Regions from separate parts of the Lysinibacillus sp. FSL L8-0312 genome, predicted to be linked through region 1. Evidence: predicted binding sites of a transcription regulator. Region 1 holds the regulator's gene; the other holds the start of a gene.
What was found. Region 1 encodes LexA, which represses DNA repair genes until DNA is damaged. Its sites were predicted from a motif close to CGAACATATGTTCG; they were not measured.

Region 1 (3,807 bases):
AAAACGGAGGGATAAACCTGAGGAGTATGATCAAAATGTTGAGAAACAAATTAGGGATAACCAAAGCTATACTTACGAAAGAATGCGGTGTTGTTAGACAGACAATTAATTGTATTGAAAATGATAAGTACGAGCCATTAGCTTTGAACATGGCTAAAGTCCTCAATAGCCGTATTGATGAGGTGTTTATGTATGACTAAATTTCTTCCTGATTCGATCATTACCATGAAAGATTTTGTGAAAGAAGACTCGGTATTATTACGAAAACAAACCGAAGAAGTGACGACACCCTTAAACCAAGAGGATCGAAATACTTTATTAGCTATGCTGCAATATCTCAAAAACAGCCAAGATCCAACGCTAGCAAAAAAATATAAGCTTCGCCCTGGAACTGGGTTGTCTGCAAATCAAATAGGTGTAGACAAACGAATGTTTGCTGTACTATTTGATCATAATGAAATGGTGTTTATCAATCCCAAAATCATAAGTCATTCCCTCAATATGATTTATTTACCTGATGGAGAAGGCTGCCTGTCGGTTAATCGACCTGTCCATGGTTTTGTGCCAAGATACGAGCGTATTAAGGTCAGAGCATATGACATTGATGGTCAAGAATTCATCTTGCCGTTTCAGGGCTATGGGGCGATCGTTGTCCAACATGAAATCGATCATTTAAATGGCATAATGTTTTATGATCGAATAAATAAAGAGTATCCTTTTCAACTACCTACTAACATCATCATCGACAGTTTGGCTTCCTATCAATAGCATTTTTTACTGTGAATAAAAAAGATTAGCAGGCGATATTATTTGCCTGCTAATCTTTCTTGATGTTCTTGGAAGCGACGATGAACAGTCGCTTTACTTACTTCAAAGCCCAACCCTCGAAGCGTGATCGAAATTTCCTCAAAGGTAAATCCACGTTTGCGTAGCTTGACAATTTCATCTACAGGTAGATCCTTTCGCTCCTGCCCATAGGGATTCCCTCGGTTCGATAAATTATTTTCAGGACGATAGCCATTTTCTACAGCGCGTCGCATGCCTCGACGTATTTTAGCATTATGGATTCTTCGTTGATACTCCTCCACGATTGCTAAAATCTCAAGCAGCATCGTGTCCATTTCATTTAGTTGAACGGGTCCTGCATCGCGCATGGAAAAAACATCTGTTGCTGATTTTTGCAATAAATGCAACACAGCCATCCTTGCGTTCCCACGTCCTAATCGTGTTTCATCTTGTACAAAAAGGGCATTAATTCCCTTTTCTTTAATGAAATCAAGCATTTCAAGCAAGCCATCGCGTTCCACATCATAGCCGCTATGCTTATCCTTAAATACACCCTTTACCTCATAGCCTTGCTCTCTAGCGTAGCGCAGCAACTCTTCCTGTTGGCGCTCTAATGAGGAGCTTTGTGTTTCTTTTTCAGTACTTACACGGCAATAGACAACAGCCGACATTTGTTTATTCATCATTGTTCAGTTCTCGCAATTTCGATAGTATGGATGGGATTGGCTTGATCACCCAATACAGGAATAACTAGAGACTTTCCTGCCACAATTTTAATATCTGCTAATTCATTTTCTGTTTTGACCAGCTTAATCCAATCATCTGTACTCATCTTACCACGGTATTGCTCTGCTAACGACCACAAGCTATCCCCATGTTCAATTTGAATTTCTGCGTAATTAACATCTCCTGGATCAGTGATGTAAAGGTATCCTGCAAATAATAGACAAGCTCCTAATAAAATGGAGATATGTGTATTTTTCTTTAACCATGTCATAGTTACAACCCCTTTTCTAGAATGTTTGTTCGGAATGTATGTTCTCATAATAAAGCGAACAAACGTTTTTGTCAAACACTTTTCGAACCTATGTTTGCATACATGTTCGCATTCTGTTATACTATCAAATAAGAAGAATGATATTAGAAAAAAGAGGTGAGCACTCATGAAAAAAGTTTCGAAAAGACAAGAGGACATTTTGGCTTTTATTAAAGAAGAGGTACGAGCTAAGGGATATCCACCATCAGTACGTGAAATCGGGGAAGCAGTCGGACTTGCTTCAAGTTCAACTGTTCATGGTCATTTAGCTCGATTAGAACAAAAGGGCTTTATTCGTCGAGATCCAACAAAGCCACGTGCAATTGAAATTTTAGAGCCTGAAGAGTCTATTCAAAAGCAGCAAGTCATTCATGTACCACTTGTGGGGAAGGTAACTGCTGGTTCCCCAATTACTGCTATTGAAAACATTGAAGAATATTTCCCATTACCAGATACGTATGGCACAAGCGAGGATCAGTTATTCATGCTAGAGATTATGGGGGAATCTATGATTGAAGCAGGAATTTTAGACGGCGATTTAGTTATTGTGAAGCAAAAGGCAACAGCTAATAACGGAGATATTGTTGTAGCCATGACAGCAGAGGATGAAGCAACGGTCAAACGTTTCTTCAAGGAAAAAAATCATTTCCGTTTACAGCCTGAAAACTCATCTATGGAGCCTATTATCGTCGATCAAGTTTCTATTTTAGGACAAGTTGTAGGACTATATCGTCGTGTACATTAATCATTTAAAGTAGGTTTTGAGGATTATGTGTTCCTTCTAAGAGCATGTATCCTCTTTTTTACGCAAAAAAAGAATCCATATATGGTTGGATTCTTTGTACAGTCCCCCTGCTACGCTTCCTTTTTGAATTTTAAGCTAGCTTCAACAAAGGCTGAAAATAATTTTTGTGCAGGCTCATCTCCTGCTATAGCTAGTTCCTCGGGATGCCACTGAACAGCCAAGCAAAATGGCAACTCTTCATGAACAACTGCTTCGATAATGCCATCACTCGATTTTGCTGCTACTTTTAATTTCTCTGCTAATACATTAACTGCCTGATGATGAAATGAATTTACCGCTATTTTCTCTTGTTGTAAAATGGTCGCTAATAAATTCTCCTCCATAATTTGTACATAATGAGTAGCTACAGCTCGAGCAGATTGCTGTACATGCTTGAGCAGCTTAGTACTAAAATGGTCACTATCAATATCCTGAAATAAAGTACCACCTAGTGCTACATTTAGTATTTGAATGCCTCGGCAAATACCCAAAATAGGCATCTTTCGTGTGAATGCCGCTTCAATTAATGCTAACTCTACCGTATCTCTTGCTGGATGAATTTTCCCTAGTTTTGGTGCAGGCTCTGCCCCATACAGAAATGGATGCACGTCATAGCCTCCAGATAACAATAAACCATCTGTAAGGGATAGAATTTGTGTGGCATCCTCCTCTACGCCAAGTGGAATAATAAGCGGAATCCCACCTGCATCAATGATACTTTTACTGTAAGCAGCATTTAATCGAGAGGATAAATCATCTTCCACAAAGGCTGTAATGCCAATAATCGGTTTCACTTGCTTCCCTCCATATGCTTGAAGATTGAACAATTACCAAAAACCTAAATACCAATCGATTAATGAATCCCCATAAAAATAGACAATGATAGCGGCTAATGCAATAGAAGGTCCAAAAGGAATAGGTGTTTTTCTCCCCTGCTTGTTCTTCGTTAACACGACAAGCCCGACAATCATGCCGATAACTGCAGCTATAAATAATGTTAACAGTGTATGCATTGTACCAAGAACAAGTCCAATTAAAAAGAATAATTTAATATCGCCTCCACCCATGCCCCCGTTTGATATCACAGCAATACTATATAATATGCCGAAACCAACGACTGCACCTACAGCACAGTCCCACCAGGGTGTTAATGGCGACAATACTCGTCCAATAATAAGGAAGGGTAAAAAGAATAAAAGCA
Region 2 (3,807 bases), 3.6 Mb from region 1:
ACTAGTAAGTTTGGAAAACGTGCAGGTAAAACAGTCGGCTCCATATCTTGATCATCAAAGTTTGGTACAAACTCGACCGTTTTCTTGCCAATATCTCGTAGCATTTCACCAGCAATAGCAGACAGTCTCGCCTCTGTATAACGCATCGCAGCTGGAGGATCACCATCAACCGAACCATTGTTACCATGCATCTCAATAAGCATATGACGTGCCTTCCAGTCCTGACTCATACGTACCATTGCTTCATAAACAGAGCTATCACCGTGCGGATGGTAATTACCGATTACGTTCCCGACAGTTTTTGCGGATTTTCGAAACGGTTTATCCTGTGTATTGCCTTCTGTAAACATTGCATATAAAATACGACGCTGTACTGGTTTAAGACCGTCACGTGCATCAGGCAACGCGCGGTCTTGAATAATATATTTACTATAGCGACCAAAACGATCACCCATCACTTCTTCTAGCGGTAAATCTTGAAACTTTTCTGTACTACTCATGCTTGGTCCTCCTCTTGTTGGATGAATTCATTTTCTAAAATATTTGAATCATCCTCCATACCGAAGTCAACATTGGCTTCGATCCATTTACGACGCGGTTCTACTTTATCACCCATTAACGTCGTGACACGTCTCTCTGCACGTGCACCATCCTCGATTGTGACACGAATTAATGTCCGTGTCTCAGGGTTCATTGTCGTATCCCATAGCTGGTCAGCATTCATCTCACCAAGACCTTTATAGCGCTGCAATATGTAACCCTTTCCAACTTTCTGGATGGCCTTTTGTAAATCGTTTTCTGTCCAAGCATATTCAATCACTTCTTTTTTACCAGTACCTTTTGATACCTTATAAAGTGGTGGTAAAGCGATATAGACTTTGCCTCCTTCAATGAGTGGACGCATATAACGATAGAAGAACGTTAAGAGCAAGACTTGAATATGTGCCCCGTCCGTATCCGCATCGGTCATAATCACTACTTTATCGTAGGCTGAATCCTCCACAGCAAAATCCGTGCCAACACCTGCTCCAATCGCATGGATAATTGTTGAAATTTCTTCGTTTTTCATAATGTCCTGTAGCTTGGCTTTTTCTGTGTTGATGACCTTACCGCGCAAAGGCAAAATCGCTTGGAATGTACGATCACGACCTTGTTTGGCAGAACCACCTGCAGAATCACCCTCAACTAAATACAACTCATTCTTGGCCGCATTGCGAGACTGAGCTGGTGTTAATTTGCCTGATAGAATCGTACTACCTTTTTTGCTTTTCTTGCCATTCCGAGCGTCCTCACGCGCTTTACGAGCCGCTTCTCTTACTTGTTGCGCACGGATTGCTTTACGTACAAGAGAAGCCGATAACTCTGCATTTTCCTCTAGCACATACAAAATTTGCTCTGACACTACGCTATCTACGGCTGAACGAGCCTCACTTGTACCAAGCTTGCCCTTGGTTTGTCCTTCAAATTGTAATAAATGCTCTGGAATACGAACAGACACGATTGCTGCTAAACCCTCACGAATATCTGTCCCTTCAAGGTTTTTATCTTTGTCCTTTAGCAAGCCGATTTTTCTTGCATATTCATTAAATACACGCGTCAATGCCGCTTTTGCACCCGTTTCATGTGTGCCGCCATCACGAGTACGTACATTATTAACGAATGACAAAATCGTTTCTGAATAACCATCGTTATATTGGAAAGCGAATTCTACTTCAATATCATCTTGTATGCCTTCTACATATTTCACAGGATGAAGAACATCCTTTTCTTCATTCAAATACGCAACGAAAGCTTCAATGCCATTCTCATAAAAGAATACATCTTGTTTGCCTTCCTCGCGCTCATCGATTAATTCAATTTTTAAGCCCTTTAATAAAAAGGCTGATTCACGTAAACGTTCTGCTAACGTATCATAATTGAATTTTGTGACAGAAAAAATCGTTTCGTCTGGTAGGAAATGAACAAGTGTACCTGTTTGCTTCGTTTGCCCAATTTCTTCAAGTGTTGTGACAGGATGTCCACCATGCTCGAAGCGCTGACGATACTTTTTACCATCACGATGAATCGTCACCTCTAAAAATGTTGATAGTGCATTAACTACAGAGGAACCTACACCATGCAAGCCACCACTTGTTTTATAACCACCTTGTCCAAATTTACCACCTGCGTGTAGCACCGTAAAAATAATTTCAGGGGTAGGTTTACCCATTTTATGCATACCTGTTGGCATCCCACGGCCAAAGTCGCGCACACTCATACTTTGATCCTTATGAATTGTGACAATAATATGAGATCCAAAGCCGGCCAGTGCTTCATCCACCGCATTATCTACGATTTCATACACAAGGTGATGAAGTCCACGGCCATCCGTTGAACCGATATACATGCCAGGTCGTTTGCGTACCGCTTCTAATCCTTCTAATACTTGTATAGCGTCATCATTATAAACGCTAGTTGACTGTTTATTCGTCAAAAAATTCCCCTCCAAAAAACAAACGCATGTTCTATTTATGTTCTCATCCTAATAATAATAGCATTTCCTGTCAATAGCTAGCGACAGGTCCATTAAATTTTTAAAATTTGCTCACAGTTTTGATCATCTTTATCAATAGTAAACATCTGCAACAGTTGCTTAAAATTGGTATTTAAGCAGGGCAGACTGCTACTAGTATCCATAAACGTTTGACGCGTAGTAGCCGATTTAGTTTCAGCATACATAGAATCTAGTTCAGTGTAAACGCTACAATGTTTATTACGGTTAAACTGGATAAAGTTAGACTTCTATTCTACCAAAGGAATGAAGGATTGACAAAATTGCCTTTTTGCCTATATTTTTATAAAGGCTTTTTTTCACTTTCTAGAATCTCATGTCTGAAAGCCTACCCCTTATTAATAGGTTTTCTTTTGTATTGAATTCAAGGCTCCTAATGAAATCTCCTTCATAACATTGTAGATTAGCAAGAAAAAGTGTAAAATACTTGTTACAAACTATTAGTACCAAGTGATGGACTATGAATGAAAGGAGTCCAGCTATGATCAATGGACTTATTATTTTATGTGCTTATCTAATCGGCTCTATACCTTCTGGATTATGGATAGGTAAAATTTTTTATAATACCGATATTCGTGAACACGGGAGCGGTAATCTTGGTGCAACCAACACATTCCGAACATTAGGGAAAAAAGCAGGTATTGTTGTAACCGTAATGGATGTGCTCAAAGGAACAGCTGCGGTTTTATTAGTAGCACTTCCCGTTTTCTCTGACAGCACACTGCATCCCTTATTACTTGGTCTTGTTGCCGTAATCGGTCATATGTTTCCGATCTTCGCCAATTTCCGTGGTGGAAAAGCAGTGGCAACATCCGCAGGTGTTTTATTAGGCTATTCGTGGCCACTCTTTGTCCTATTATTTATTACCTTTATTGTGACATTAAAAATCACAAAGATCGTCAGCCTAACATCGATGATAGCCGCTTTAGTAGCACTTATCTATGCAATCGTTTATTATTTTGTTACGGGTGACTTTGCATTAGGCATCTTGGTAGCCTTTTTATTTACCTTTATTATTTATCGTCACCGTGCCAATATTACACGTATTAAAAACGGCACTGAGCCAAAGGTAAAATGGCTTTAGGAAGAGAGGAGCATTCGAAATGAACATTGCATTGACAGATGAAGCACTCCAGTGGTTCAAACACGAAATGGAAGTAGAACCAGGTGATACGATTCGTTTTTATGCACGCTATGGTGGCTCTAGTCCTTTTCATGAAGGTTTTTCACTTGGCATGACTCGTGAAGAACCTATT

Region 2: the regulator LexA is predicted to act here: its motif matches at 2,493-2,506, upstream of parE (DNA topoisomerase IV subunit B).

Annotation. Positions count from the first base shown of each region.
Region 1 is NZ_JBBOOV010000001.1:4,474,099-4,477,905, reverse strand. Features, by position in the region: gene def (peptide deformylase) at 193-768, shown strand; gene MHI22_RS22275 (YneB family resolvase-like protein) at 807-1,472, opposite strand; gene yneA (cell division suppressor protein YneA) at 1,469-1,783, opposite strand; gene lexA (transcriptional repressor LexA) at 1,950-2,567, shown strand; gene MHI22_RS22260 (gamma-glutamyl-gamma-aminobutyrate hydrolase family protein) at 2,678-3,400, opposite strand; gene MHI22_RS22255 (prepilin peptidase) at 3,434-3,807, opposite strand, start outside.
Region 2 is NZ_JBBOOV010000001.1:922,606-926,412, forward strand. Features, by position in the region: gene parC (DNA topoisomerase IV subunit A) at 1-500, opposite strand, end outside; gene parE (DNA topoisomerase IV subunit B) at 497-2,473, opposite strand; gene plsY (glycerol-3-phosphate 1-O-acyltransferase PlsY) at 3,033-3,635, shown strand; gene MHI22_RS04730 (HesB/YadR/YfhF family protein) at 3,655-3,807, shown strand, end outside.